Regions from separate parts of the Aeribacillus sp. FSL k6-2211 genome, predicted to be linked through region 3. Evidence: riboswitches for the same ligand, from Rfam matches in the RefSeq annotation. Region 3 holds a riboswitch; each other region holds the start of a gene.

Evidence for each region. Region 3 has a riboswitch for S-adenosylmethionine ahead of NSU19_RS16665 (2,3-diketo-5-methylthiopentyl-1-phosphate enolase). Riboswitches for the same ligand answer to the same signal wherever they lie in the genome.
Region 1: another riboswitch for S-adenosylmethionine. It lies ahead of NSU19_RS06085 (methionine biosynthesis PLP-dependent protein); the one in region 3 lies ahead of NSU19_RS16665 (2,3-diketo-5-methylthiopentyl-1-phosphate enolase).
Region 2: another riboswitch for S-adenosylmethionine. It lies ahead of NSU19_RS05605 (bifunctional homocysteine S-methyltransferase/methylenetetrahydrofolate reductase); the one in region 3 lies ahead of NSU19_RS16665 (2,3-diketo-5-methylthiopentyl-1-phosphate enolase).
Region 4: another riboswitch for S-adenosylmethionine. It lies ahead of metK (methionine adenosyltransferase); the one in region 3 lies ahead of NSU19_RS16665 (2,3-diketo-5-methylthiopentyl-1-phosphate enolase).

What each region holds. Positions count from the first base shown of each region.
Region 1 is NZ_CP150190.1:1,225,145-1,232,662, reverse strand. Features, by position in the region: gene NSU19_RS06100 (DUF1850 domain-containing protein) at 1-11, opposite strand, end outside; gene NSU19_RS06095 (TAXI family TRAP transporter solute-binding subunit) at 85-1,092, opposite strand; gene metC (cystathionine beta-lyase) at 1,261-2,424, opposite strand; gene NSU19_RS06085 (methionine biosynthesis PLP-dependent protein) at 2,417-3,532, opposite strand; SAM riboswitch class I at 3,649-3,786, opposite strand; gene NSU19_RS06080 (aliphatic sulfonate ABC transporter substrate-binding protein) at 5,020-6,030, opposite strand; gene NSU19_RS06075 (ABC transporter permease) at 6,048-6,806, opposite strand; gene NSU19_RS06070 (ABC transporter ATP-binding protein) at 6,790-7,518, opposite strand, start outside.
Region 2 is NZ_CP150190.1:1,135,055-1,142,572, reverse strand. Features, by position in the region: gene NSU19_RS05645 (metal-sulfur cluster assembly factor) at 1-21, opposite strand, end outside; gene NSU19_RS05640 (alpha/beta fold hydrolase) at 88-837, opposite strand; gene NSU19_RS05635 (Cof-type HAD-IIB family hydrolase) at 967-1,776, shown strand; gene NSU19_RS05630 (hypothetical protein) at 1,909-2,049, shown strand; gene NSU19_RS05625 (DegV family protein) at 2,365-3,243, shown strand; gene NSU19_RS05620 (DUF3941 domain-containing protein) at 3,275-3,406, shown strand; gene NSU19_RS05615 (HPr family phosphocarrier protein) at 3,749-4,027, shown strand; gene NSU19_RS05610 (YajQ family cyclic di-GMP-binding protein) at 4,172-4,663, shown strand; SAM riboswitch class I at 4,765-4,886, shown strand; gene NSU19_RS05605 (bifunctional homocysteine S-methyltransferase/methylenetetrahydrofolate reductase) at 4,995-6,854, shown strand; gene metH (methionine synthase) at 6,847-7,518, shown strand, end outside.
Region 3 is NZ_CP150190.1:3,437,141-3,444,658, forward strand. Features, by position in the region: gene mtnA (S-methyl-5-thioribose-1-phosphate isomerase) at 1-35, opposite strand, end outside; gene mtnK (S-methyl-5-thioribose kinase) at 1-1,272, opposite strand, end outside; gene NSU19_RS16650 (cupin domain-containing protein) at 1,944-2,474, opposite strand; gene NSU19_RS16655 (methylthioribulose 1-phosphate dehydratase) at 2,497-3,144, opposite strand; gene NSU19_RS16660 (2-hydroxy-3-keto-5-methylthiopentenyl-1-phosphate phosphatase) at 3,141-3,851, opposite strand; gene NSU19_RS16665 (2,3-diketo-5-methylthiopentyl-1-phosphate enolase) at 3,827-5,050, opposite strand; SAM riboswitch class I at 5,129-5,234, opposite strand; gene NSU19_RS16670 (hypothetical protein) at 5,599-6,141, shown strand; gene NSU19_RS16675 (hypothetical protein) at 6,168-6,539, shown strand; gene NSU19_RS16680 (UPF0236 family protein) at 6,561-7,151, opposite strand.
Region 4 is NZ_CP150190.1:1,014,244-1,021,761, reverse strand. Features, by position in the region: gene NSU19_RS05105 (tetraprenyl-beta-curcumene synthase family protein) at 246-1,325, opposite strand; gene NSU19_RS05100 (alpha/beta hydrolase) at 1,362-2,141, opposite strand; gene NSU19_RS05095 (gamma carbonic anhydrase family protein) at 2,210-2,737, shown strand; gene NSU19_RS05090 (phosphatase PAP2 family protein) at 2,910-3,440, shown strand; gene metK (methionine adenosyltransferase) at 4,131-5,336, opposite strand; SAM riboswitch class I at 5,542-5,733, opposite strand; gene pckA (phosphoenolpyruvate carboxykinase (ATP)) at 6,002-7,518, shown strand, end outside.

The DNA.
Region 1 (7,518 bases), 1.9 Mb from region 3:
CTAGCTCTCATGAAAATCCCCGCCTAAAATGGAGTTACATAAATGAAATCGATAGACCGTTTAAAACGGCCTATCTTTGATGCGTTATGGCTGGATTCCTTTTTCTGAAAAATACGTTTCAGCCCCTGGATGAAGCGGCAAATTGCCTATTCCATCAAGGGCTGCCTCCGCTTTGATTAATTTGCCTTTTGCGTGAGTAATTTTATTTGTATTTTCAAAAATCGCTTTTGTAATATTGTATACGGCATCTTCATCCAATTCGCCGCGGACGACCAGCATCGCTTTTACAGCGACTGTTTTTACGTCCTCAGGAATTTTATATGTCCCCTTTGGTACTGTATCTTCAGCATAGTAAGGATATTTTTCGATCAATTGTTTGATTTTGTCATCGGCAATCGGAATTACTTTAATTTCTTTTTGTGCTGAGAGCGATTCAACTGCAGCCGTCGGTGTCCCTGCAGTAATGAATGCAGCGTCTATGCTCCCGGATTGAATGCCGTCCGTTGATTCGTCAAAAGATAAGCTTTGCGCTTTAATATCATCAAAGCTTAATCCATGAATTTCTAAAATTTGCTGTGCGTTTGCATTCACTCCAGACCCAGGGGCACCAACGGAAACCGACTTGCCTTTCAAATCTTCAACAGAATTAATGCCGCTACCTTTTGTTGTAATAATTTGTACCGTCTCCGGATATAAAGTCCCAATTGCTTTAACATTGTCGACTTTATTGTCTTTGAACATCAATTCACCGTTTAATGCATAAGCAGCAATATCAGTTTGCGAGAACGCAATATCAGCTTCACCATTTTTTAGCGCTTGCATATTTTCTGCAGATGCTCCTGAAGATTGTGCATTTGCATTAAAGTCCGTTTCTTCCGAAATAATTTGCGCCATCGATCCGCCGAGCGGGTAATAAGTTCCTCCTGTGCCTCCGGTTAAAATGCTTAACGTCTTGCTTCCTGCCTTTTCCCCGCTTTGATTGGAGCCATCACTTTTGCTGCTTCCTCCTTCGCTGTTATTTCCACACGCAGAAATGATCATTATGAAAAGAAGAGCTGTTAAGAATATAAGTCCGCTTCGCCATTTGATCATTGATACTCCCCCTTTTTAAATTCGTTTGACTTTGGGTGCATTACTATCATATTAAAGAACAAATGAAAAAATGTGGGATAATATGTCAGCTAGATTATCAACATAAAAAAAAGACAGGAATTGTCGGTATTCGACATCTCCCTGTCTTCTATTAAGGTAAGAAAAAATTTATTGATAGGCCAAAACAGTAGAAAGACCAGACTCCAAATCATTTTTTAAGTCTTCAAAATTTTCTAGCCCTACGCTTAATCGAAGAAGACCATCGGTTATCCCTCTTTTGATCCGTTCTTCTTTCGGCATCGCGGCATGGGACATTTTAGCTGGATACGACAAGATCGATTCAACTGCACCAAGGCTGACTGCAAAAACAGGCAGCTGAACATGATCAGCAAGAATCTTGACCGCTTTTTCATCTTCTAGTTCAAACGATAAAACCGCTCCACCGTTGACACTTTGCCGCAAATGAATATCTGACCCTGGGTGATCGTGAAGACTTGGATAGTACACTTTTTTAATGGCAGGGTGCTTTTTCAAAAATTCTGCTAATTGAGAAGCTGTTTTGACGGATTGATCCAGCCGCACATGAAGTGTTTTTAACCCTCTTAATACAAGCCAGCAATCATGCGGGCCGAGAACAGCGCCGAAGGCATTTTGAAGTTTGTAAAGCGCTTCGCCAAGCTTTTCATCTTTCACAACTGCCAGTCCTGCCAAACAGTCGCTATGACCTGCCAAAAATTTTGTTGCACTATGTAAAACAATATCGGCCCCTAAATCGAGAGGCCTTTGCAAAGCCGGAGTCATAAATGTATTATCAACAAATGTTAAACAGCCATTTTCTTTTGCAAGCTGCACAATTGCTCGAATGTCCGTCACTTTTAACAGCGGATTCGAGGGCGTTTCAATGTAAATCACTTTTGTGTTCGGACGTATATTTGCTTTTACGGCATCAAGGTCCGTCATATCGACAAACGTATATTCAATGCCAAAGCGCGATAAAACATCGGCAACGATCCGGTATGTTCCGCCGTACACATCTTCTGTGACCAAAACATGATCACCGGAAGAAAGTAAAAGAAAAGCTGTTGATATAGCGGCCATCCCAGAAGCAAACGCAAAGCCTCTCACTCCGCCTTCCAGTTCGGCAATCGCCTCTTCCAACGCTTTTCGTGTTGGATTTCCTGAACGGCTGTAGTCAAATTCAGGAGATTCATCCAATGTTTGCTGATGAAACGTTGACGCTTGCTGAATCGCCACGCTGACAGCACCGGTTGTCGGGTCAACCTTATGTTTATTATGAATCAATTTTGTTTGAAAGCTCCATTGGTCATGCATTTAGTAAATCCCCTTTCGCAGCTGCTTGCAATGCCTGCTTGAGATCTTCCTTCAAATCCTCCACGCTTTCAATCCCTACAGAAAAACGGAGAAGCCGGTTGCATACACCGTTTTGAATTCGGATTTCTTCCGGAATGTCCGCATGTGTTTGGGTAGCTGGATACGTTATAAAGCTTTCTACCCCTCCAAGGCTTTCCGCAAAACAGATTAATTTCAGATTCTGCAAAAACGGGTTGACCCATTCTTCTTTTTTCACACGGAAGGAAAGCATTCCGCCTCTGCCAGGATATAATACATCATCAATTTCAGGAAGCTCTTTTAAATATGCCGCCAGCTCCCTTGCATTTTCCTGATGTTTGGCCATTCTCAATGATAAAGTTTTCATTCCTCTAAGCAGCAGCCACGAATCAAAAGGAGATAATACCGCACCAATTGCATTTTGATGCATGGCTAATTTTTCGCAAATTTCTTTCCCTTTTGCACAGACCAGGCCGGCAAGGACATCGTTGTGACCGCCTAAATATTTCGTTGCGCTGTGAATCACGATATGCGCTCCTTCTTCAATCGGACGCTGCAAAACAGGCGTGTAGAACGTATTGTCAACGATCAGCAGCAAATTGTGCTTCCGGGCCAATTCCGCCAATGAGGAAATCGATGTTTCCTGCATAAGCGGATTAGTGGGCGTTTCTAGAAAAATCGCTTTAGTATTTTCGTTTATTAATGATTCCGTATATTCGCGAGACGTAAAATCGTCATAGTGGAAGGAAAGACCGTATTTTCGCCACTCTTCTTCAAACAAGCGGTATGTCCCGCCATATAAATCTTTTGAAACGATCAGTTCATCTCCACTTTTAAATAAAGCCATAATCGTCTGAATCGCTGCCATTCCGGAAGAAAATGCAAATCCTTGATCGGCTCCCTCCAATTTGGCTATGCCGTCCTCGACAAGCTCTCTCGTTGGATTTTTTGTCCGAGTGTAATCATAACCTGTTGATTCACCTATTCCTTTATGCCGGTAGGCTGTGGACAAATAAATGGGTGCGCTTACTGTTCCTGTAAGAGCTTCACTTCGATTTCCTAATTGGGCCAAAACTGTTTCAATATTCATCTTTGACTTTCCTCCTTTTTTAGTTAGTAAAAATGTGCTGCTTTCATTGCCTGTAGAGGAGGCTTGAAAAATAAAACGCCCTCTTCATAAGAAGAAGGCGTTTATTGTTTGGCTCCTTCTTATCTTCCAAGCATATCTTACGGCAAAATGCTTGCTGGATTTAGCACCTTGGTACAAAGGTTATCATGCCGCCGTCCTTGTACCGGTTGCTGAGACTTCTTCGGGCCAGTTCCCTCCGCCTCTCTCGATAAGAATTCCGATATGAACTTTTGATAGGTATAACTTTACCTCAGTTTTAAAAAAAATTCAAGACGTTTCCTGCCAACAATTCCGATAATTTTGATTTATTTTCAGTAAAACTAAAGAAAAATAAGAACATTCTTTAAATAACCCGTCGATTCTTGAAATGTTTTTTTGCGAAAGCCAAAAGGGAAATTTTTTTGTATGGATCACCTTTAATCCTCCATCATTTCAATAAAAGCGGTTTTATTTTCCCTGAGGCTTCCTAAATTTTGAATTGATTTTAAAATGCAAATATCCAATTCGGAAGCTGTCGTATTTTTAAGAAAAATTGTGAACGAGGTGATCTTCTTTAGAGGAATTGGAAAATTTTAAGAGAATTTAATAAACAGAGAATGAAACGATTGAATTGGCAAACTAATCGTTTGATAAATTTTTCGCCAACTTCTGTCAAACGAACCCGTATTCCATATAGCAGCTGAACGGAGAACGAAGATGCGATATTTGTTTTGCAGGTGAAGCTGGAAAGCAAAAAAGATGAACATAAACGATGCCGTTGGAAAATTTGCTGAACATTCTTTACTGATGCGCCTTCTCTTTTTTATCAATATTATGGAAAGGAAAGACTGTTTATGATGCTGTATATAATCGACAGCATTCGAACCAATAATTTTCATGACGAGCAAATGATGGGGCAAATCAAAACTATGTAGGAAAACGCTTTCTAAAAACTGGAACATCATCAAAACAATGTGTACGGAATTTATTATGATTATGAAAGCGACTACAGAGGAGATTATTTATTAAGCATTGCAATTGAAGAAAATAATGGGGAAGCTTTTAATTGAAATCCCGAGGAACATGAAAATAAAGTTTTTCAAGTAGATAAAACGGACGAACAAGGCATGTTTAAAACTTGGAGTAAGATTTGGAAGCAAGAAGAAACTGGTTTAATAGAGCGTGCTTGAAAAATACAGCCTAAAGCCCAAATGGAGAAATTGAAATTCATATAGCCATTAAGTAATGGCAAACAATGTTAAAAAATGGGAGCTTAGTCGAGCGAATTAGATAAAAGCTCTCGCAACAGCGGAATCCCAATATACAGGCATAGTCATAAACAACTTTCGGGATAAGCCCTGTTTTAGCAATTGCTTCATCTTGAATGAACATCAACAAAAAATGGAAAAATAAGCCCCCTATCCAGAAGCCGCATAGTTTCAAAAATCTTCTGTATAGGGGGTGATTGCTTAATTCAAAAAGCTTGTATCCACAAGACCTTTAAGATTCGGTTTTTCTTTTAAAAATTTCAAGTCGTAAGAAGAGTTGGAAAAGTCTTGAAGAACTTTTTCATCCACTTCGGTTGTATAGCGGACACGTTCCCAAGCACTGTCAATAATTTCTGGGTCAAGCTCTTGATTTGTTATATCTTTAATTGATTGAATGGCAATATCGCGTGCTTCCTCTTTGTTTTCGTTGATGAAGTCGACAGCTTTTTTGTGAGCTTTGACGATATTTTGAACTAAATCTTTATTTTCTTTAATAAATTTGTTGCTTGTCACTAAAACAGTGTTCGGGAGTGTAGTGCCATAGGCGATGTCTTTCGTATCGACAATCACTTTCGCTCCATCTTTTATTAATAATGAAGCCCAAGGCTCAGGCACAGCGGCTAAATCCACTTTTCCCGATTCAAAGAAAGCTTGATATTGAGCCGGGTTTCCGGTTGTATGCTTTAATGTGCCGCCGATTCTTGATGAAGCAATGTCGTAATCTTGCAAATACGTTTCAAATTGGACATCGTGAGTGCAGCCGACACCAGGAGTAATGAATGTTTTATTATGAATATCATCTAAGCTTTCGATTCCGCTTTTTTTGCTTGCCACGACGACAGTGCCCCCAGATGACGCACCAGCAATAATTTTCACATCTGCACCATTAGAATAGTTATTCATGACAGGAGCTGGACCAACAAGCCCTGCATCAATTTCGCCTGTTTTCAACGCTGTCATAAAAGCGCCGCCATCCGGAAAAGTTTTATATTCAATCTCTACTTGATCCCCAAGCGCTTCTTCATAGTAGCCCTTTTCCTTCGCAATCATCGCCGGAACATGGTCAATGTTTGGAAAATAGCCGATAACTACTTTATTTTTTCCGCTTTCTTCTTTCCCTGATGCTTCATTTCCTCCACCGGCTCCGCAGGCAGATAAAATACCGATCAGCAGCAAGGAGATAAATGATAGCAACAAACTTTTTCTCTTCATAATCTCAACTTCCTCCTTTATTGTTCAAGCAATCCCCATTTTTTCATCACTTTCTTTTCAATTCTGCTGAAAAAAACTAAATCTACTAAAATTCCAATTAAGGCAATGATAAATATAATGCCCATCACTAACGCCATATCGCCAAAATCTGATGCGAATTTTAACGTATAGCCTAAACCCGGGCCGGTGCTTAACAGTTCGCTACCCATCAGGCCTCTCCACCCAAACGCCCAAGCAAGCCTTGCACCAGTTACTGCATGCGGGATGGCTGCTGGAAAAATCACGTGTGTAAACAGAGAAAATCCGCTGTAATCCATTGTCCTTGCCGCATTTGTATATATTGGAGGAACGCTTTTAATCCCTGTCCGCATATTCAATGTCATCACAAGCGTTCCACCGAGCACGACAATAAAAATGATCGCTTTTTCATTTAAACCGAACCAGATGATGGCTAGAGGCAGCCAAACGATGCTCGGCACGCTTTGCAACGGCAAAATTAAAGAGCCAATGGTATCATCAATTACTTTCGATTTTGCAAAAACGACGCCTAACACTGTTCCAAGAATAAGTGCAATCACAAGCCCGATTGCCAGCCGCTGAAAACTTGCCAGCAAATCATAAACAAGAGTTAGATCAGCAAAACCGTTCCACAATGCCTGAAAAATATCGCTCGGAGCCGGAAAGACGACAGCCTTAATATTTAACAACTTGACGATTGCTTCCCATATACCCAGTGCGGCTGCATAAAAAATGATTCGTTTAACGACCTGCTGCATAACTTTCTTCCTCTTTCACTACTTTATCAATTTCTGACTTCAACAGCTTTTGAATGCGCTCTTCATATTCAGCAAGCTGCTTTCTAAATTCATCACGTGGTCTCGGAAAAGACACTTCTATTTCATCAATAATTCTCCCAGGCCTTGTACCCATGACGATAATACGGTCCGATAATTTTAACGACTCTTGGATGCTGTGCGTAACAAAAAGAATTGTTTTTTTCGTATCGATCCAAATTTTTTCCAACACTTCGTGCAGGCGTGATCTCGTCTGCTCATCCAACGCTCCGAACGGCTCATCCATTAAGAGCACCTCAGGATCCATCGCCAAAGCTCTTGCGATCGATACGCGCTGCTGCATGCCGCCGGAAAGCTCGTGCGGAGAATGCTTGGCATATTGGCTTAATTGAACCATGGCCAAATATTCGTACGCCTTTTTTTTCGCTTCTTCCTTCGGCATTTTTTTCTTCAGCGGAAACATGACATTTTCCTCAACTGTCAGCCATGGAAAAAGGGCTGCCTGTTGGAACACTACTCCCCGGTCGCTTCCAGGTCCCTTTACTTCCTTCCCGTTTACCAGCACTTTTCCCGATGTGGGGGCTGTTAACCCGGCAACAATCGATAATAAGGTTGACTTCCCGCAGCCAGAAGGACCAAGAATAGAAACAAATTCTCCTTTCTGCACAGTCAAATCAATTTGGTCAAGAACCGT
Region 2 (7,518 bases), 1.8 Mb from region 3:
TTCCTTCAGCGCTTCATCCATTTCGATCCACTCCTCTTATATTCGTTAATTACATTATATCGAAGTTAATGTCACATTAAAAATTTTCTACCTCAAATGCCGTACAAACCATTCAACCGTTTCTAGCACCCCTTTTCGAGACACCTTATGCCCTGCATCCTTTTCCGCAATAAATGCCAAATGTTCCGGATTGTCAGCATACAACGGCTTTATCTCTTCATAAAATTGATAAGTAGGAGCGAATGGTACAACTTGATCCTTCATCCCGTGCCAAAACAAAAGGGGGCGGTTGCATAACGCTTCTTTATGTACGGATAAATCATACTCATACAATGCATCGAATTGCTGCTGAATTTCTTCTTCAGACAACGGAAAGGTATAGCCTGCTTTTTGATAGGAGTCCACAAGATATTTGAAAAATTCCTGATAATTTGGGCTGCCCATTAAACTGACAGCAGCTTTGATCCACGGATATTGAGTGAGCGCTCCAAGTGTAGCAACACCGCCCATGGAAGTTCCCGCTACCCCTATATTTTTCCCGTCAATCAATTCTTTTTCAAAAAAATAATTTTTTATTTTTTCGAGCTCTTTAACAGAACTGATAACAATATTCCAAAAATTTAAATTTAAGTCAGCCTCTGAAAGATTCTCATCCCTCTCTCCGTGAAATTTCGCATCAGGCAATACTACTCGCAAACCTTTTTCCGCCAAAAGATAGGCAATGTGCAAATTATGCTCTTTTGCGCTCGTAAATCCATGGATAAACACAACAAGCGGCAGCTCATCTTTTATAAAATCTTCTTTGCATACATGCAGTACAGGGATATTGTCCGCCATCGTATGCTCAACAATGACCTTCAATTAGGATGCTCCTTTCATTATTTTTTTGCTAAAATTAGTTTAACATATGGACAAAAAAGATGGAAAAAAGATACACTAAATAAAAACAAAAAATGAGGAGAGATTATGGCCAAAAAACATTTAATCGCATTGGATTTAGACGGCACATTGCTGAAAGATGACAAAACGATTTCTCCTTTTACAAAAAATGTTTTGCAAAAAGCACAAGAAGAAGGGCATATCATATGCATTTCAACAGGAAGGCCGTTCCGCTCGAGCAAAATGTATTACGAAGAATTAAATTTAAAAACCCCGATTGTCAATTTTAACGGGGCCTTTGTCCATCATCCGCTGGATGAATCCTGGGGATTTCATCATACAACCCTTGATGTATCTGTTGTAAAAGAAATTGTAGAAATCGCCGAACAGCATCAAGTCCATAACATTTTAGCAGAAGTGCTTGATCATGTTTATTTTCATTACCATAATGAACAATGGTTGGATATTTTCAGTATAGGAAATCCGAAAATTGAAATCGGCAACTTAAAAGCTGTTTTAAATCGCGATGTCACAAGCATGTTAATCCATTCAGATGAAGAAAATGTCAAGCGGATTCGCCATTATTTAAATGAAGTTCATGCGGAAGTTGTAGACCACAGAAGCTGGGCTCACCCGTGGCATGTTATTGAAATTATCCGAGCAGGCATTAATAAAGCAGTCGGATTGCAAAAAATCGCCGAATTTTACAATATCCCTCGAAAGCAAATTATCGCTTTTGGCGACGAAGACAATGATTTGGAAATGATCGAATATGCGGGATTAGGCGTTGCAATGGGAAACGGAATTGAGCCGCTCAAAGAGATTGCTGATGAAATTACGCTGACAAATGAAGAAGACGGAGTTGCAAAATTTTTAAAGGAATTGCTGTCCCTTTAATCTTTGCAAAAGTCCAAAAGTTCGATTATCTTTTTACACCTCACAACAATTGACAAGGATTTAGATGTTTAAAAAGGGATACCCTATAATTGACGAACTCATTTCGTCAATGATCAAAAGGGGGATTCCAACTTGGGCAAACGGAATAAATCGAAACGATTCATTGAGCAAGGAAAAGGTGCTGTCAAAAAACATGATGAAAAGTTTCCATACCGTATGACGTTTGCCGAATCAGAAGCAAGAGTCAATAACGAAGCAAGCTTCGAAGGATAATGCCCTTCCGTTCATTTTCGAATCCTTTTAAGGGCTGTTTTTATAATGAACAGATCGAATTTGAACAGACCAATCTTTGTACAGCATCTGCATCGAGAAAAAATCGAGCAGGCATAACACCATCCAGAATGCCGATTGTACGGCACATTTTGAACAAGGAATAAATATGAAATGGACGAAACGAGCTCCTCTTGTTTCGTCCATTTTTTCTTTTTTTGTCCTTCTTTTTTAAATTTTCAGTTTGCACAAATTGTATTGTTTTCTATTTGTGATCAAGATAGACTATATGTAAATGAAAAAAAGTAGGTGTGATTAATGAATATTCACATTATCGCTGATAGTGCTTGTGATCTGCCTGTCTCTTTTTTAAACGATCAAGGCGTTTCTTTCATCCCTCTTCGTGTCCACCTTGGCGAGAAGGACTATGAGGATCAATTGACAATCAAACCGAAAGAAGTTTACGACTATATGAGAGCTGGAAACGTTGCTAAAACATCACAAGCATCACCGGAAACAATCACCAATCAATTTGAAAAGCTGGCGAAAGACAATCAGCCGGCGCTGTATATTGCCTTTTCTTCCGAATTGTCCGGTACATATCAAACTGCCGTTATGGTTCAGCAGCAATTGCTTGAAAAATATCCGAATTGGAAACTGCAAATTATCGATTCGAAATGTGCTTCACTTGGGTATGGACTTGCTGTCCGCTACACCATTCAATTAGCAAAACAAGGACTTGATTTAGAACAAATGGCAAATGCAGTAAAAGAGTATTGCAGTCATATGGAGCACATTTTTACAGTTGATCGCCTGGAATATTTGGCTCGCGGCGGGAGAATCAGCAAAACATCTGCGTTTGTTGGCGGACTGCTTAATATCAAGCCGCTTTTGCATGTCGAAGAAGGAAAGCTGATCCCGCTGGAAAAAATCCGCGGGAAAAAGAAGCTTTACCGGAGAATTCTTGAGCTGATGGAAGAGCGTGGAGACGGATTGAGTGAACAGACAATCGCCATCAGCCATGGTGATGATGAAGAAGCAGCTCTCGAATTAAAACAATTAATTGAAGAAACGTTTCATCCAAAAGAAATGATCATCCATACGATCGGTGCTGTCATTGGTGCACACTCTGGCCCCGGCACCCTTGCTGTATTTTTTCTAAATAAACATATTCAAGAAGCTTCATGGAAATCATAAGTATATAACAGTATGGAAAGGAGCTTCCTGAATGTCCAAAACAAGCGATAATGATAAAAAAGCTGTAGACAACAATGCAAAACGACACGAAAAAAATCTATTGAAGGAAAAAAATCGAGAGCTTGGAAAACGGCAATACTCAAAGAAAACGGATCATTTATAATGCCCGCCTGTCGGGCTTTTTCTTTTTTTGAAATATCTCTAAAGGCGAGTCTTCCACCTCTTCTATCCGGACGTTCTGAAAGAAAAAGACGCTTTCTTATCTTACAGTATGCATCTTTTCTCTAGCTTTTGTTTTCATTTTTGTCTAATAAAACATGGGCGGGGCAATAACTTTCAATTTGATTAGGCCATTCATTTCATTAAAAAACAGAGAAATCCAAAACGTTTCCATATTCAAAAGCGGAGGTCATTTTTTTATATGTAAGAGGAAATGACAAACATGTGGGAATCTATCCTTTATTAATGTAAGATATTGTAAAATAAGTATACAAGAGGTGGCACAATGAAGAAACATGAAATTTCCGTGTATCTTACAAAAGAGATGGAGCCGGAATATGTCATTTCCCTTGTCCATGAAGCGATTAAATTTAACAGCTACATTTTATTCCAAACAAAAAAGCTCCAATTAAATGCGAAAAGCGTTTTAAGCATGCTCGGTTTTTCCGCCTTTTTAGAAGGTCATGTAGTCATCAGCGCTGAAGGAGAAGATTCGCTCGAAGCAGTAAAAAACTTACAAGACTTTCTTTCCCCTAAATGTTCTAAAGCGACATCTTTAGCTTAATTGCATTTAAGCAGATATTAATTTCCTTGCCGTTGCTTTAAGTAACGGTTTTTTCATTTAATTTGCGAGGAACCCCTAAAAGAGTTGTTCAACTGAACGACATTCACTATAATGAATGTAAATAACGTTATTGGAGGTAAAAAGTTGGCTAAGGAGAATTCATTTGACATCGTCTCAAAAGTGGATATTGCCGAAGTGAACAATTCCATTCAAATGGCGAAAAAAGAAATTGTAAACAGATATGATTTCAAAGGATCTAAAAGCGATATATCCCTAGAAAAAGATGAGCTTGTGCTAATCTCTGACGATGAATATAAGCTGAATCAACTAAAAGATGTATTAGTAAGCAAAATGATTAAACGCGGTGTCGCAACCAAGAATATTCAGTACGGGAAAATCGAAAAGGCTTCAGGAGGCACTGTCAGACAAAGAGCCAAACTTGTCAACGGAATTGACAAAGAAAACGGGAAAAAGATCAATGCGCTGATCAAAAATACCGGGCTAAAAGTAAAAAGCCAAATTCAAGACGACCAAGTCCGGGTAAGCGGCAAAAGCAAGGACGATTTGCAAAAAGTGATTGCAGCTGTGAAAAGCGCCGACTTGCCGATCGACGTACAATTTATTAATTTTCGCTAGCTTTGCCCTGTTCACAAAATTGAAATTTTATATTGATTATTTTGATAAAATTCGTTAAATTAGGATTAATCCGTTGTTTTAAAATTTCATACGGTAAAGCGTTCTTATCAAGAGAAGCGGAGGGACTGGCCCGATGAACCTTCAGCAACCGGATTACCCAAAAACTTTGGGTACCAAGGTGCTAAATCCAGCGATGCGTAAATTTGCGCTCGGAAGATAAGAAGAAGGGGAAATTGTTCAAGAAAAAGTCTTCTTCTTAGAAGGCTTTTCTTTTTTATATAGGTGTTCGCCTCCTTGCAGGCGCCTATTTCATTTGATTGGAGGACTTTTTATGGGGCTTTTACAAGATTTACAGAATCATATATTAATTGCCGACGGAGCAATGGGGACTCTACTATACTCATTCGGAATAGACAGATGCTTTGATGAGCTAAACGTTTCAAAACCGGAAGAAATAGAACGGATTCATTCAGCCTATTTAGACGCAGGCGCAACTGTTATTCAAACAAATACATACGGCGCCAATCGCATAAAGCTTGCCAGATATGGGCTGGAAGATGATATAAAGATCATCAACCAAAAAGGGGTTGAACTTGCAAAGAGGGCGTTACAAAAAGCGGAAAACAAAGGGTATGTCATCGGAACAATCGGCGGCATCCGTTCGTTTCAAAAAAGCGCCTTCACGCTATCTGACATTGCCGAAAATTTTCGTGAGCAGCTTCATGTCCTTTTATCCGAAAACGTAGATGGCATTATTTTAGAAACCTATTACGACTTGGAAGAACTGAAAACCGTTTTGCAAATAGCTAGAAAAGAAACGGATTTGCCCATTATCACAAATGTTTCTTTGCACGAACAAGGCGTCTTTCAAAATGGAACAAGATTGGCAGACGGTTTGAAAATGCTTGAAGAACTTGGTGCAGATATTGTCGGCCTCAATTGCCGTTTAGGCCCTTATCATATGCTGCAATCTCTGGAAGAAGTGCCGCTGTTTGAACATGCCTTTTTATCCGCTTTTCCAAACGGCAGCCTGCCAAGGTATGAAAACGGAAGATTAGTTTATGAATCAGATGAACACTATTTTTATGAAGCGGCTCTTCAATTCCGAAAACAAGGTGTCCGGCTTCTCGGCGGATGCTGCGGAACCGCGCCGAAACATATTCGGGCAATGGCTGAAGCGGTATCAAACCTCCCTCCTGTCACAGAGAAAGAAGTAAAAGAACGAAATGTTCCAATTCATGTTTTACCTATGAAAGAAAGTCAAGAAACTCCTCTCCCAGATATTGCAAAAAACAGACGCTCAGTGATTGTAGAATTGGACCCGCCGAAAACGCTCGGCTTGGAAAAATTTTTAACAGGAGCAAAAGCGTTGAAAAAAGCGGGGATTGATGCAATTACGCTTGCGGATAATTCCCTTGCTACACCAAGAATCAGCAATGTTGCTTGCGCAAAAATTGTGAAAAGCCGTTTCCAGCTTCGCCCGCTCGTTCATTTAACATGTCGTGACAGAAATTTAATCGGCATTCAATCCCATTTAATGGGGCTGCATACGCTTGGCCTGCACGATATTTTAGCGGTCACCGGCGACCCGTCCAAAATCGGTGATTTTCCGGGTGCAACCTCTGTCTATGATTTATCATCGTTTGATTTAATCAGTTTAATTAAGCAATTTAATGAAGGTTTGTCATACTCCGGAAAATCACTTGGTCAAAAAACAAACTTTACTGTTGCCGCCGCCTTCAACCCGAACGTAAGACATCTTGATCGCGCAGTTCAGAGACTTGAGAAAAAAATCAGCTGTGGAGCCGATTATTTTATTACGCAGCCGCTCTACTCGGAGAAGCTGATCGAAGAAGTATATGAAGCAACAAAACATCTGAATGTTCCGATATATCTCGGGATTATGCCGTTAATAAGCAGCCGCAATGCTGAATTTATTCATAACGAAGTGCCAGGCATTAAATTGTCCGATTCGATTCGCGAACAGATGCAAAAAGCAGGCAATGATAAAGAAAAGGGAAAACGAGAAGGACTTGCCATTGCAAAATCGCTTATTGACGCAGCATTTGACCTGTTTAACGGCATTTACTTAATCACTCCGTTTTTGCATTATGAGATGACAGTCGAGCTGACGGAATACATTCATGAAAAAGAAAAGGCAAAACGAGAAAGGAAGATTTCCCATGTATAACATAAAGGAACAGCTGGAGAAAAAAATTTTAATACTAGACGGAGCCATGGGAACAATGATTCAAGCTGCAGAATTATCTGCGAAAGATTTTGGCGGTGAAGAATATGAAGGATGCAACGAATATTTAAACATCACTTCCCCTGAAACGATTGTCCGTATTCATGAAGCGTACCTTGAAGCAGGCGCTGATATTATCGAGACAAATACGTTTGGCGGTACAAGCATCGTCCTCGAGGAATATAACTTGGGGCACCTTGCTTTTGAAATAAATAAAAAAGCAGCTGAGATTGCAAAGCGCGCTGCAGAAAAATATTCAACACCGGATTGGCCTCGTTTTGTGGCAGGATCAATGGGGCCAACGACTAAAACGCTCTCCGTTACAGGCGGCGTCACATTCCAACAATTGGCAGAAGCTTATCAAGTTCAAGCGGAAGGACTGTTAGAGGGGGGCGTTGATGTACTTCTGCTTGAGACAAGCCAAGATATGCTCAATGTAAAAGCGGGTTACTTAGGAATTCAACGAGCTTTTCAAAAGCTCAAGAAAGAAGTGCCGATCATTCTGTCCGGAACGATAGAACCGATGGGAACAACTCTTGCCGGTCAAGATATTGAAGCGTTTTACATTTCAGCTGAACATATGAATCCAATTGCCGTTGGCTTAAAC
Region 3 (7,518 bases):
AGTTGTACGGATTGAATGGCTTTTACTGCTGTCATAAAACTTTTCCCCTTCAATAAATTTGCGGACACTTTGTAATAAAACATTCACAAAGTCGTCGCCTGTACGAATGTTTGCACGTTCAAGAATAAAGGTTTTACCAGCTGTTAAACAAATTTTTTCAGCCAAAGCTCGGGATTCTTTATTTTCAATTGACGTGATGTCTTTTACATGGGCGATCCCAATAATTCTTCTGCATAATTCAAGTCCGGCAGCGGCTGAGGCATCCTCAAGGATGGAATTTAAATACCATTCTTTAAAACTAGGTGCACTTGCAGTTCTTTCTTTTATATTCTCATCCCAAGCATGTAAAAATTTTTTTGTAAACAGCTCTATTACGTCTGAGATTGTTTGTTGAATATATTGCAAGTAGTCTTCCTTTGTTTCTTGATCTTCAATTGTAAAGCTTGCATTTACATAGGCGAAAATAAGGTTTGCAATCACATTCCCAATATCGAACCCAGCAGGTCCATAAAAAGCAAACTCAGGATCGATTATTTTTGTTGAATCTTCCTTTATAAAAATGGAACCGGTATGAAGGTCGCCGTGGAGGAGGGACTGTGCTTTTGTCATAAAATCAAACTTCAGTTTAGCTGTTTCCAATGCAAGCTTTGAATCATTCCAAATTTCTTCACGGATGAATTCTCTCGTTTCTGGAAATACATCATTTTGCTCACAATCGTAAAAAGGTTCTGTATACACGAGATCTTCTGTTATTTCACATAATTCTGGGTTTGTAAATTTTTGCACCAATGCTTTCTTCTCTTTATGATCGATAACGGCATCTGAAGTAAGCAATAAGGTGTTGACAAGAAACGTTGTAATATGGTCGGCAAACAAAGGAAATTTTTTATGTTTTAAAAGAGCTGTCCTCATAATTTCATGGTCAGATAGATCATCCATCACACAACAATTCATAATCGGATCATACGAATAAACCTTAGGTACAAATCCAGGCGCTAATTCCCCTTGCAGCTTCAATGCTTCGCTTTCAATCCGATTGCGATCTGGCGAAACTTTAAAGGCGTCTGAAATACGCGCAACCGGACCAGCTTGTTTAATAATGACAGACTGGCCGCTATTTTGATCAACGACACGAAATACATAATTTAAGTTGCCATCGCCAATCTCTCGACATTCCAATTCTGCGTTTTGTTCAAAAATATCGAGTTTTTTCTGTACATATTCGATGACATCTTGCTCAGTCATCGTAAAATATGTTGTAAAATCCTTCAAAAAAATTCCCTCCTCTATCTTTGTTTGTCATAAAGTGAAAAAAGAGTCTTTCATAATATCCATTCACAATATGGGGACGACATTATTACAAGACCACTTCGTCACCTGCTTGTAAAAGCTGATTTCGGCAAATGCTCCAAATGGATTCGGATTTCTAGATCCAAAGCAGCCGCCGCATCCATTAAATAGAGGGGGCTGTCTAATAAGTCGATTTTCCGGCTTATAGACGCCCCTTTAATGTTTTAGAAACGTTGATATATCAATGCTTATGATGTTTCGTTTTCAGTGGATTTTGACTTTTGAAGACAGCCCCTTCCTAAAAATATAAATCTGCATCATTTATTCTTGATTTTCCCCATCCCGCCATAATACTTGATAAATTATCTGTGTTTACTTGGTTTTCAAGTGAAACTATATCCTCTTGTAACATAAGACAAGCCTATTTTTGTGGTGCTCTTTTAGCTGCAAGCTTCTTCGCAAAAATGTGTAAACCTATTAAAACCGGGTCAGCAGCCGCTGTGGTATTTTCATAGTTTCTTTGCATTCAGGAACATTGTTCACTGAGCTGGATGAATTGTGTATCCGAAGAGCAGCCAGTTATATGAAAAAGATGATGTTAAGCTTGCAGCTGTGAATGTTTAAAGCCGCTTTTTCATAAATTTTTTGTAAACTTAATTTACTTCTTCTTTTTCGTAAACTGGCACCCAGCCTTCTTCTGTCACAAAGATGCGGATCGCAACAACTTTTCGGTCATCAGCTAATGTGAAATAGTGGCGTCTGCCCTCTGGAACAGAAATAAGGTCTCCCGGATTAAGATGCACTTCAAAAAATTTTCCGTCCTGTCCTTGAATAACAAAAATTCCATGGCCGCTTACAATAAAGCGCACTTCATCATCTGTATGATGATGTTCACGCTGAAAATTTTTCAGCAGCTCTTCAAGGTTTGGCGTATGATCTGCTAAAGAAATGACATCCCAAGCTTTGTAGCCGCGTCTTGCTGAAATATCTTTAATTTCATTTTCAAAAGATTGTAAAATCGTTTGTTTTTCCTCATCATTTAAAAGATATTTCTCTTTTAAATGCTCTGGTAATTTGGCAATATCCCATTGCTCGTAAATAACACCTTGTTGATTTAAAAATGAAATCACTTCCTCTTGATTGCTGATAACTTCGTTTGTTCCTTGAATTTTAATCGTTGTCATGTAAAATACCTCCTTAAAATGTTTAATTATTTAAAGCTCCTGTACTCGCAAGGAGACCGGCTTTTGCTTGAATAAGAGCAAGCTGATACTGAAATAAAAATTCACAAGCTTCTAAAATTTTCTTTGCTTCAAAGCCATCTTTTCCCCATACAGTAATTCCGTGGTTGCGAATAAGAACTGCCCCTTTATCCTCCTCCACGAAATCGCCCAAAGTGCTTGCTAATGTAGGAATATGGGCATAATTATAAATAATCGGAATCTGTAATTCTGCATCTTCCTCCCAGCGGTCAAACGCTTTTATCAGTTCTTGTCCTTGAAATACAATTTTCCCAGCGTCACCATAAAGTTCAGAGATGACATTATTTGCAACCGTATGTACATGCAGGCTGCAGCCGGCTTTGCTTCTTTTATATATTTCGCAATGCAACAGCGTTTCTGCCGAAGGCTTCAGCTGTGTTGCGCCTACAGGATTTCCTTCTCCATCAACAAGCAAAAAATCTTCCTTCGTTTTTTTTCGTTTATCTTTGCCGCTTGCGGTCACAAGAAACTGAAGCGGGGAATCTTGAACTTTTATGGCTAAATTGCCGCTTGTCCCCATAAACCAATCCCTCGCAGCAAGCTCCTCTTTAATCTCCGCAAGCTCATGAACACGAGTTAAAACGACACTCATTTTGCGCCACCTTTTTCTTCTATGAAATTTGTTTTGTTTATTGTCTTCTCTAAAATGTCAATACAGTCGTAAAAGGTTTCGAAAGATTGATAAGGAATAGAAAATTCTTGACATTTTTTTGATAAATAATCACGTGCAATAACTGTATCTGCAATCTTCGCGGCTTCTAAATCTGTGACGGAATCCCCGATGATGATGGAATGAGTGTCAGCATTTGCAATTTGCCGAATAATTGTCGGTTTGCAGCACCCACAATTTTGGTTGGGACACTTTTCATCACACGTATAAGGCCAATGAATGGTGATCGTTTCTCCGCTAAAATCCGCTTTATTGCAAAACAGTGCGGTAATAGAATCAAAAGGCTGCAACAGCGGTTTAATAAAAAAATCGATTCCGCCGCTGACAATGTATAAAGGAATGTTCATGTTTTTCGCATAATGAACAAAGTCGCGAAATCCTTCCCTTATTTCTGCAGTTTCTAAAATATAGTGAATGATGTCACCCTTTAAAGAAGATGGAAGAAGTGCAAACATCTTGCCGACTCCTTCCTGAATACTAATCGACTGGGAAAGGACGCCATCCTTCAATTGCTCCCACTCTTTTGGAGCGAAACGCTTCATGATGCTAACGATGTTATCTTTTTTTGTCACCGTTCCATCAAAATCACAAAATATTACTGGCTTCAATTGGACGGTGCCTCCTTCCATCCCCAGAGCCGAATTGCTTCTTGTAATTCTATGTCTTCAGCTGCTTCATTAAGGGGAACACCCCGGGAAACAGCGTCAACTGCCTGACGGAAAGCTTTTCCTCCACCCTGAGCACCTTGCGGGTGACCGTGAACACCGCCTCCTGCATTAATGACACAATCTTTTCCAAAATCATGAATTAAAATGGGAACAAGACCCGGGTGAATGCCAGCAGATGGAACAGGAAAAACTGGTTTTAAAACTGATTCCTTCACCAATTCTTCTTTCACTTTTAAAACTTTGTCACGCTCCAATGCAACGCTGCCATATGGTGAAGGGAACAACGAAAAATCTGCTCCAGCAATTCTTATCAATTTTCCAAGCAATAAGGAATGAGAGAGCCCATATTTTTCGGATGAAGTAAACGATCCGCTAAACGCCGGATGAGCCATAATTGGGAGGGCGATTTCATCATCTTCCCTTAATGCTTGCAGCACATCGAGTCCATATGTAAAAACATTAAATAGCAAAATATCGGCACCTAATTCTTTTGCTTTTCTTGCCTTATCTTTCAATTCAAATGTTTTTCCCGTCAAATTGACCGCATACAAAGTTCGGTGTCCCTTTTCTTGATACACGTTATCAAGAACTTTTTTGCCTTCCTTTATTCTTGTTTCAAATGATGTGAGCGAATTTTCAAAAAGTATTTCATCATCCTTTACTAAGTCGACGCCCCCGAGAGCCTGCTCCCGCAATTGGGCAAGAAGGTAATCCATATCACGTCCAATTACACCTTTAAAGATGCTCATCACTAACGGTCTGTCGTAAACGCCAAGTTTTTCTCGTAACCCCTGAATTCCAAATCGAGGACCTGGAAAATACCGAAAGATCTCATCGTCAAACTGCAAATCTAGTAATTTTATTTCTCCATCTAGTGATAATTTTCCAAAAGTTGTCGTTAAGATGGCAGGAATGTCTTTAGAAAAGTTTTCTCCCGGAAAGCGAATGTGAAGCTGTGCAATCGTTTTGCCGGAGGATGGATCCTCGCCTGTTTCTTTTATCTCAACCACTTGTCCTTTATGCTTTTTTAACTGCTCTTGCACTAAAAGAGGAAGGTCAGTCCACGAACCTACCGTTAATCCAAGAGCAATGTCTTCTGCTTTTTTTTCTAAATCTTCTCGTTTCGCAATGATTTGGTATACTGCTGTTACGTGACCCATTTTTTCAATCCTCTTCATTCAGATTTTTTTATATAAATAAAACCTCTTCAATAAGAAGAGGTTTTTTGTCAAAACAACTTCTTATCTTTCAACATCTCTGTTGGGAGAATTAGCACCGTGCTCATCATATGAGTCGGTTGCCGGGCTTCATTGGGCTCATCCCTCCACCTGCTCTTGATAAGAGTTTTATTATTAACTTTATAATTCTTATTCGTTTACTTGGATTATGCCACTATCCTTCCCCTCTGTCAACACTTTTTTACATCATATTCGATTCAAATTCGCTTACATTTTTCTGATGGCATGCTACAATTATTTAATGGTGCAGTTTACAATTTGAGGTATTTACCGGAACTTGAGGTTGAGCCAAAACAGGAAAGCCTAAAAAAAGAGGACGAAAAAAGAAGGTACAACATCTTTTTAACGTCTTCCGATCGCATCATGCTAGATTACTAGACTTAGAAAAACTGGTTGAATTACGCAATTATAACGTTACTGGTTATCGTGAGACAATTTGTTTCTTGTACCGTTATTGGTTATGTTGCTTTTTGAATGATCCAGAAGAAGCCTTAAAACAAACGCTAACGTTTAATTTACAGTTTAATGAGCCTTTAAGAAGATCCACCAGAAGCGCTGAAAAGGCCTATTATGCACGGAATAACGAAGAAGCAAACCGAATAGCCAGAGAAAAAGGGTATCCTGGCGCTGGATATAATATCAGCAATAAAAAATTAATTGAATGGTTAGATATAACAGAGGACGAACAACGCCATTTAAGCACGATTATAGATGCGAATGAAAAGCGGAGAAGGAAACAAAAACGCCGGGAAATGGGCGTAAAAAGCCGTGAGGAGTATTTAAAAGAACAGCGCAATAAAACGGATAAGAACTTAGAAAAACTTAGACAAGCAATTGAGTTGAATCCTGATTTCTCGAATTACAAATTAGCTAAATTGCTAGGAATAAGTGAATCGTATGTAAGGAAAGGATGTTATATGTTATTTACTGGAACGGATGATTTAATTAAAAACGAGGATCGATCAATTAAAGAACATGATGTTTTATATTCTAGAATTAAACCTGAAAATTAAACATTTGATAGGAGGAACCTATTTTTATGATTAATTTTTGGAATAAAGTTACTAAATACAAAGAAGCACGTTATGCTGCAGGAATGAATTTTGATCTTGAAGAGATAGAACCCTTTTTAAACCATTTATCAAACTCAATTTTAGATTCAGGCTTGACTCAAGAAGAAATCAACATGATTCTATCTGAAATAGATAAAATGAATGAAGACAATGAGATCAAAGAGTTTGGAACTTTCGATGTTATCTATAAAGGAAAGCCATCAAAAATAAGGGTTCAAGCTGAAATCCACATTGAAGATGGGGATAAAGAGTTAGTGCTATATATGTATAGTACTAAAAAATTGGTAGACGTTATAGAAAAGGAAATGCTAAAGGTGGAAGAGCAAAGGGAATTTTAAAGGTGGAAACAATTAAATTTGTTAATTAAAATCTGGATTTAATTTTAGGCTGTCGAGTTTTTCTTGACAGCCCTCCCTCTTGCCCTCATGGACGTAATGGCGCTGATTCACGAATTCGATCCGTAAGCCGTTGCGCTTCCACCCTTCGTGAACGATCAGGATTTGTCTTCCTTGGCCCGTTTTCTCTTCCCTTGGCGAGAGACAAACAGTCCATCGGCCTCCCACAAACAGCATCCGTCCATATTGCTGGTCAACCGGGCAGTGCAGCGGAGCTTCGGCTTCGAGCACCAACTGGCGGATCGCCTCATGGCTTATCACCGGATACCCGACCATCTGGGCAAGCGTACAAGCCGCTTTGCGATAAGAAGAGCACTCCACAACCAATCCCACCGCCGTTTCTTCTAGACAAGGACTGATTGACTGCGATCCATCAAACGCTAGAAGGGAGTCAAGCAAAAACGTGTAACGGTTTTGTTCTCGGTCTAAATAGTAGTTTCGCTCAAAGGTGACTTCGCCAAACAGGGTTTGAATCGTGGAGCGTCGTTTGTCTTTCAAGTGGTACCGGCGCTTGTCCCGGGTTTCCGCCAATTGTCGGTCGATGTCCTCCAACAAAGCCGTAAACAGCTCGGCGAAGGCGTTTTGCAGGGCCGAAACAAATCAAGTTCGATCTCTTTCCATGTCAACGAATTTGTGGTAAGATGTTGTTGAATATTCATGGGACTCTCTCCTCCTGTTTGATAGTGTGGTCAATAATCATCTTATCAGGGAGAGAGTCCTTTTTTCATGTTCCTGCTTGGGATCCTACCGCGCTTTCGCTTGGTGACCCCGATGAGGGGATTACGAACCTACGTTCCTACCCCCCTCATCGGGAATTCTAAGAATTTCTCCCACAAACATTTTACGCACACCAGAAAATATTTATGGAAAATGCAAAAAGGCTAGATAACGCTAGATACCATGCATGGTTTCATCATCATAA
Region 4 (7,518 bases), 1.7 Mb from region 3:
AGAAAGGGCTTTGTTTTGTCTTGCAAACTCACCCAGTGATACCTAGCCTCATATGAAGTTCGTGTTCCGAGAGACCCAAAGTTTGCCGCTCGCTTCCTTCAGATTCCGCGTCACCACGGACACCCTTGCGTTAAGCTAACTGCTACTTCTGCCTTCGCAGCTCGGGACTTTCACCCTATAGATTACACCCATGCCGGGCGCACAAGCAAAATAGCCGGGAATAATATCCCGGCTAGCTTTATCCATCAAGAAGATTTAATCAAATTCCATTTTCGGAACGTTCGATATGCCCTAGCATTCACATAAAAGAAAACGGAGGTTGTTCCTCCTTTTTTTATTAATTTTTTAGCCAGCTTTCCTAAATCTTTATGTACTAATACTTTGTCATCAGATAAATAAATGCCGAGCAATCCGCGGTTAATTAATTTATGAAAATTTTCGTTCGGAATACCTTTTAAATTTTTGTCCGCTTCATGTACAAAATGAGCTAATCGTTCCATCATTTCTGATGTGCTTTCATAAAAACTGCAAAAATTTAAATCGCCCTCCAATTGATCCTCCTCTTGATCAATAAAGTAATCCAATAAAATGTGAAGCCCTTGCACATATGGAAAGTAACCGTCTTTAATTTTTTTGGCAATCGCTTCGTTAAAGCTGGGCTGAAATGCATAGGCGACTAAACAAAAAATGCCCAATGTCGATCCAGCGCAGGCAGAAAATTCATACCACCGCATATCCGGGAGGGAAGATTTATATTGTTCGAACCACTGTACTAGCCTTGGCACTCTTTCCTCTTCTATTACATGCTTATGTACTTGCAGTTCACAATAATATTCGCAAAGCTCCATCAAATAGCCAGCTATAACCGGATAGTTCTCCAATTGGCTCAGCATTCTTTGGCATGTCATGACAAGCTCTTTTAAATATCCGCCGTCATCTTGGTCCTCACGAAATTGGTAGTAATTTTTTAATTCTGCATGAATCGACAGTGCGTCCTTCATTGATTGGTGCAGCATGCGGAAATCTTCCGGATCAAAAGAAGTGCTTCTGTCGCATAAATTATCCAAGTAATCGCTAATCGTTTGATAAGCAACGATAAACTCTATGCATTCCTCTATATGAGAGTTCGACAAAAGCGCTAAAATGCTTCCTCCTTCGCAATGAAATGCCTTCGTATTTATGCTTGCAAGCGCCTGCTTTCTCAATTCAGGATTCGGTATTTCCTCAGCCTTTTTTTTCCACCCATCTAAGTAATAATGGACGGTCGGAAGAATTTCCCTATAAACTCTTGACATAAGGCTGATAGGGTGTTCAGGTATACTCAAAGATCAACTCACCTCTTCATTGTAAAATTCCAGTGTTTATGTTAAATGGCTTTCTGTAAATCTCAACGCATCTTGAAAAACAAGTTCTCTTTCCGGTTCATTAAAAATTTCGTGATATAGTCCTTCCCATTCTTTATAGCTCTTTTTCGTGAGATTCAACTGACTATACCATTTTTGAACTGCTGATTTATCAACAATTTTGTCTTCTCCTCCCTGCATGACGAAAAGAGGGACATCTGGAAACTGCGGAAGCTGCTGAAATGCTAGTTCAATAGCATGAAGAAGCTCTCTGTACCAGCGCACAGAAACTTTTCTTACGTAAAGGGAGTCGTTTCTGTTTATGTCTTGAATTTCCTTATTTCTCGTTGCCATCTCAACTGTCAAACCGGAATCAAAGCGTACCCTAGGCGCGAAAATATTTAATCCTTTTGCCAAAAGATCGAGCGCTTTACTCGGTTTTTGCAAAATTCCTAAACATGGCGAAGATAAAATGACCCCGTTTAACGGAATTTTATTTCTCTGCAGCGTACGTATGGCTATTAAACCGCCCATGCTATGCCCCAGCAAAAAAAGCGGCAATTGGAAAGATTGAGCCTCCCTGATCCAACGGTCAACTTCATCAATATATTCATCAAACGATTGGACATGTCCCCGTCTGGAGGATGAATTTCCTTGTCCTGGCAAATCCCCCATGACAACATGGTACCCGTTTGTTTGCCACTTTTTTATCAGCCATTTGTAACGTCCATGATGTTCTAAAGCTCCATGAATGATGACAATCACAGCTTTAGGACTAGAACTTACCCATTTCCACATAAATTAACTCCTTTCCGAACATGACGGAAAATTTGTTATAATATGAAAAAAAGAAAAGGATGGTTCCCATGGTTATTTATCCATATAAAGACAAAAAACCTATAATTAGCGATTCGGCTTATATAGCTGATTTTGTCACAATCACCGGCGATGTTCAAATAGGAGATGAATCAAGCATTTGGTTTCAGACGGTTATTCGCGGTGACGTCGCCCCAACTATTATTGGAAATCGGGTCAATATTCAAGACCAATGCTGTCTGCACCAGAGCCCAAATAAACCGTTAATTATTGAAGATGATGTAACCGTCGGCCATCAAGTTCTGCTCCATAGTGCGATTGTGCGGAAAGGAGCTCTAATTGGAATGGGTTCGATTATTCTGGATGGAGCAGAAATCGGAAAAGGCGCTTTTGTCGGTGCAGGCAGTCTTGTCCCGCCAGGCAAAAAGATACCTGAGAAAACTTTAGCATTCGGAAGACCCGCCAAAGTGATTAGAGAATTAACAGAAGAAGATCTTCAAGATATGGAGCGCATCCGTCGCGAGTATATCGAAAAAGCTCAATATTATAAAAATATTGCTCGTATGAACAACATATAAATTGCTTATAAAAACATTTTAAAACTTTCTCTTTCAAATGTCATTCTTTACCGGGCAGCTTCATGCATTTTTAAAATTTTGTAAAATTTTTATTAGATTTGTTGAAGTTTACATAAATATGAGAGAAAATTTTTTATAAGAATTTTTGCTTTTTGAAAAGAGGAACTTTAACATGGGCAGACTGCTGAATCAGCTTTACCAATTTGAGTGCAAGTTGTTCAAACTGATTAATTCGCATTTTGAACGAAAAGGACTGAATGTTTATTTTCGGTATATTACTCATTTAGGAGGGGCTGTTTTTTCAATTGCAACATGTTTAATGCTGATGTTATTTTTTAATGAACCTGTAAAAACTGTTGCCTTGGCAAGTTCAGCTGCTCTTTTTTTCAGTCATATTCCGGTTTTCATTGTGAAAAGAATTTATCCACGCAGACGGCCTTATCTTACATTATTTGAAACAAAAGTGTTAGAAAATCCGTTAACTGACCATTCATTTCCTTCTGGACATACGACAGCTGTATTTTCAGTGGCAACACCATTTTTGCTCTTTTTTCCAGCCTTAACATGGATTTTGCTTCCTCTCGCATTCAGTGTGGCACTATCAAGAATTTTTCTTGGCCTACACTACCCTTCAGATGTGCTGGCGGGAATAGTTCTAGGAGCTTCAGCAGGCACCATCTGTTTTGTCGCATTCGGACCATAAATCGAGTAGGAGGGAGCGATTAACTCCCGTCCTCTCACACCACCGTACGTACGGTTCCGTATACGGCGGTTCAATTAAGATAATTGACGCAAGTCTTTATAACTTCCGTGAATAGCTGTTCTCTTTATGCCAGTGGTCACTCCACCCTCCAAGAGATCTCCCACGGGATTCACCGCTTCCTCCCTCAAGTGAGGTACTACGTTTTCTGTGTTCATCATGACTCACTGAATGCCAAGGGCTATTCTCTCTTAATTGTTCGGTCCTTCTTAGTTGTTCTAGACCAACTAATACTATGACCTCTGCTGACTTCTGACGGTTCAGCTATCTATCACTAGATAGGTTACCAAGGTTACTTGGCGTGCCAGCCAGACCTCCCCGGGTAAGAGTGTAATCTTTCCTTCCATCCATCTGCTTCATTTACTCTGTATCACCTTCGGCAGAAAGGGCTTTGTTTTGTCTTGCAAACTCACCCAGTGATACCTAGCCTCATATGAAGTTCGTGTTCCGAGAGACCCAAAGTTTGCCGCTCGCTTCCTTCAGATTCCGCGTCACCACGGACACCCTTGCGTTAAGCTAACTGCTACTTCTGCCTTCGCAGCTCGGGACTTTCACCCTATAGATTACACCCATGCCGGGCGCACAAGCAAAAAGGTGTCTAATGCATGCATCGCATTGGACACCTTTTTTATTTTACAAATATTGATGAGCCTGTTCGCGCAAAGCTTCCGCTTTATCTGTGCGTTCCCATGGCAAATCTAGATCGTTGCGTCCGAAATGACCGTAAGCAGCTGTCTGTTTGTAAATCGGGCGGCGCAAGTCAAGCATTTTTATAATGCCAGCTGGGCGCAAATCAAAGTTATTGCGAATTAATTCAACTAAAACATCTTCGCTTACTTTGCCAGTACCGAACGTATCAACAGAAATAGAGACAGGTTTCGCTACACCAATTGCATAGGCCAGCTGAACCTCGCATTTGTCTGCAAGTCCGGCTGCGACAATATTTTTCGCTACATAACGAGCCGCATAAGCTGCAGATCGGTCTACCTTCGTCGGATCTTTTCCTGAGAAAGCTCCTCCGCCATGGCGCGCATAGCCTCCGTAAGTATCGACAATGATTTTTCGTCCCGTTAATCCTGCATCTCCTTGTGGTCCGCCAATAACGAAACGTCCGGTAGGGTTGATGAAATATTTTGTTTCTTCATCGATCAGTTCTTTTGGAACAACCGGATCAATTACTTTTTCTTTAATATCCTGCTTAATTTGTTCTAAAGTTGCCTCCGGATGGTGTTGAGTCGATATGACAATTGTGTCAATTCTAACCGGCTGTTCATTTTCATCATATTCTACCGTAACTTGCGTCTTTCCGTCCGGACGCAAATAAGGAATTTCTTCGCTTTTTCTAACTTCTGTAAGCCGGCGTGAAAGCTTATGGGCAATGGAAATCGGGAGAGGCATTAATTCCTTCGTTTCATTGCATGCAAAACCGAACATTAACCCTTGATCTCCAGCGCCAATCGCTTCAATTTCTTCATCAGTCATTTGTCCTTCTCGCGCTTCTAAAGCTTTATCCACCCCTGCAGCAATATCGGGTGATTGCTCATCAATTGATGTTAAAACAGCACAAGTTTCAGCATCAAAACCGTATTTAGCTCTCGTATAGCCGATCTCTTTGACCGTTTCTCGCACAATTTTTGGTATATCCACATACGTGCTTGTCGTAATTTCTCCACTGACTAATACAAGTCCGGTTGTGACAGATGTTTCGCAAGCTACACGTGCGTTCGGATCTTTTTCTAAAATGGCATCTAAAATCGCATCTGAAATTTGGTCGCAAATTTTGTCCGGATGCCCTTCCGTTACGGATTCAGATGTAAACAGACGGCGCTTTTTTGTCATTTACTGCATCCTCCTCAAACTTAAAATGATGTTTATGGAGTGCTACACTCCTTGACATTGACACGGAACTCATTCCCTCGCCACTATTGTAAACATATCAAAATTGCGTACGATAAGAAAAACTTGGCTAAACGAGATTTCTCTTATACATAGAAAAAACCTTCCCTGCCAGAGGAAAGGTTGTTATAAACATCATTGCCTTTCACTCTTATCGTTCAAGGATATAACCTTGCATCAGGTTAGCACCATTGCTCGTCTATGAATATGGAATTCTTTCGCATCATGTTGTATGTCCATAGAATACCGGGATTTTGAAAGCCATATTCTACTGTCTTCTTTCAACGAGCCGGTTGCTGGGCTTCATAGGGCCTGTCCCTCCGCCAACTCGGGATAAGAGTATCCGTTCAAATGTATATCATACAGGAGCAAAAAAGTACTTGTCAACAATAAATAAAGCTTCTCTGTAATTTTCCAAATCATCTGATATCCATTATTTCAGTATCAGCTGATCAATCATGATTCGTATGATGCCCAAAAATGAAGGCAAAATATATAGTAAAAACATTATTTTCAGAAATCGATAAATAGGATGGATTATTTTTGCGAATGTGTTATACTATTTCTATAAAACCATTTCAAATATGCAAAAAAAGGATGGTATGTATATGAATATTGTAGATGTATCAAATGAATTAGCTTCGTTGATCAGCGGACCAAATGCATATCATAATTTACCAGTCGCACGGCTTGTAGAAAAAGTTTTAGCTAGGAAAGAAGGTTTTTTAACAAATACAGGTGCAGTTTCGGTTACAACAGGCAAATATACCGGCCGGTCACCAGAAGATAAATTCATCGTTGAAGAAGATTCTGTCAAGCATTTAATTGATTGGGGACCCGTCAACAAGCCAATTTCATCAGAAGTTTTTGAAAAACTGTACTTAAAAGTCATACAATATTTAAAAAATAGAGATGAAATTTATGTTTTTAACGGATTTGCCGGAGCTGACAAAAAATATCGTCTTCCAATTCAAGTGGTCAATGAATTGGCGTGGCAAAATTTATTTGCTCGCCAACTGTTTATCCGTCCGAAAAGCCAAGACGATTTAAAGGAGCATAAAAATCCGTTTACAATTGTTTCCGCTCCTTCCTTTAAAGCAGATCCAGCTGTGGATGGAACGAACTCAGAAGCATTTATCATTATTTCTTTTGAAAAGAGAATAATCCTGATCGGCGGAACTGAATATGCAGGCGAGATGAAAAAGTCTATCTTTTCCGTCATGAACTTCCTGCTTCCAGAAAGAGATATATTTTCAATGCACTGCTCCGCCAATGTCGGTCAAGAAGGCGATGTCGCGCTCTTTTTCGGTTTATCGGGAACAGGCAAAACAACACTTTCCGCCGATCCAAAACGCCGATTAATTGGTGATGATGAACACGGCTGGTCTTCATCTGGTATTTTTAATATTGAAGGCGGCTGTTATGCAAAATGCATCGGCTTGTCTGAAGAAAAAGAACCTCAAATTTATAACGCTATTCGATTCGGTTCCGTTTTGGAAAACGTTGTGGTTGATGAATCGACACGAATTCCTGATTATGACAACTCCTTATTAACAGAAAACACCCGTGCGGCTTATCCAATTGAAGCGATTGACAATATTGCTAAACCGAGCATTGCGGGTCACCCTAACACTATTATTTTTTTAACAGCTGATGCGTTCGGTGTTCTGCCGCCAATAAGCAAATTAACGAAAGAACAGGCTATGTATCATTTCTTAAGCGGTTATACGAGCAAGCTTGCTGGAACGGAAAGGGGTATTACTTCCCCTAAAACAACGTTCTCCACATGCTTTGGCGCACCATTTCTTCCGCTTCCAGCTACAAGATACTCTGAAATGCTCGGAAGAAAAATCGAAGAACACGATGTGAAAGTATTTTTAGTCAATACAGGGTGGACCGGCGGAGAATACGGAGTAGGAAAACGAATTAAACTTGCTTATACAAGAGCCATGGTTCAGGCAGCATTGGAAGGCGAACTCGATGAGGTGGAAACTGTAAAAGACCCTATTTTCGGGCTGGCGATTCCTGCTCATGTTCCAGGAGTGCCTGATGAAGTTTTACAGCCTATTAAAACATGGAGTGATAAAAACGCTTATGAACAAAAAGCGTATGAATTAGCAAAAGC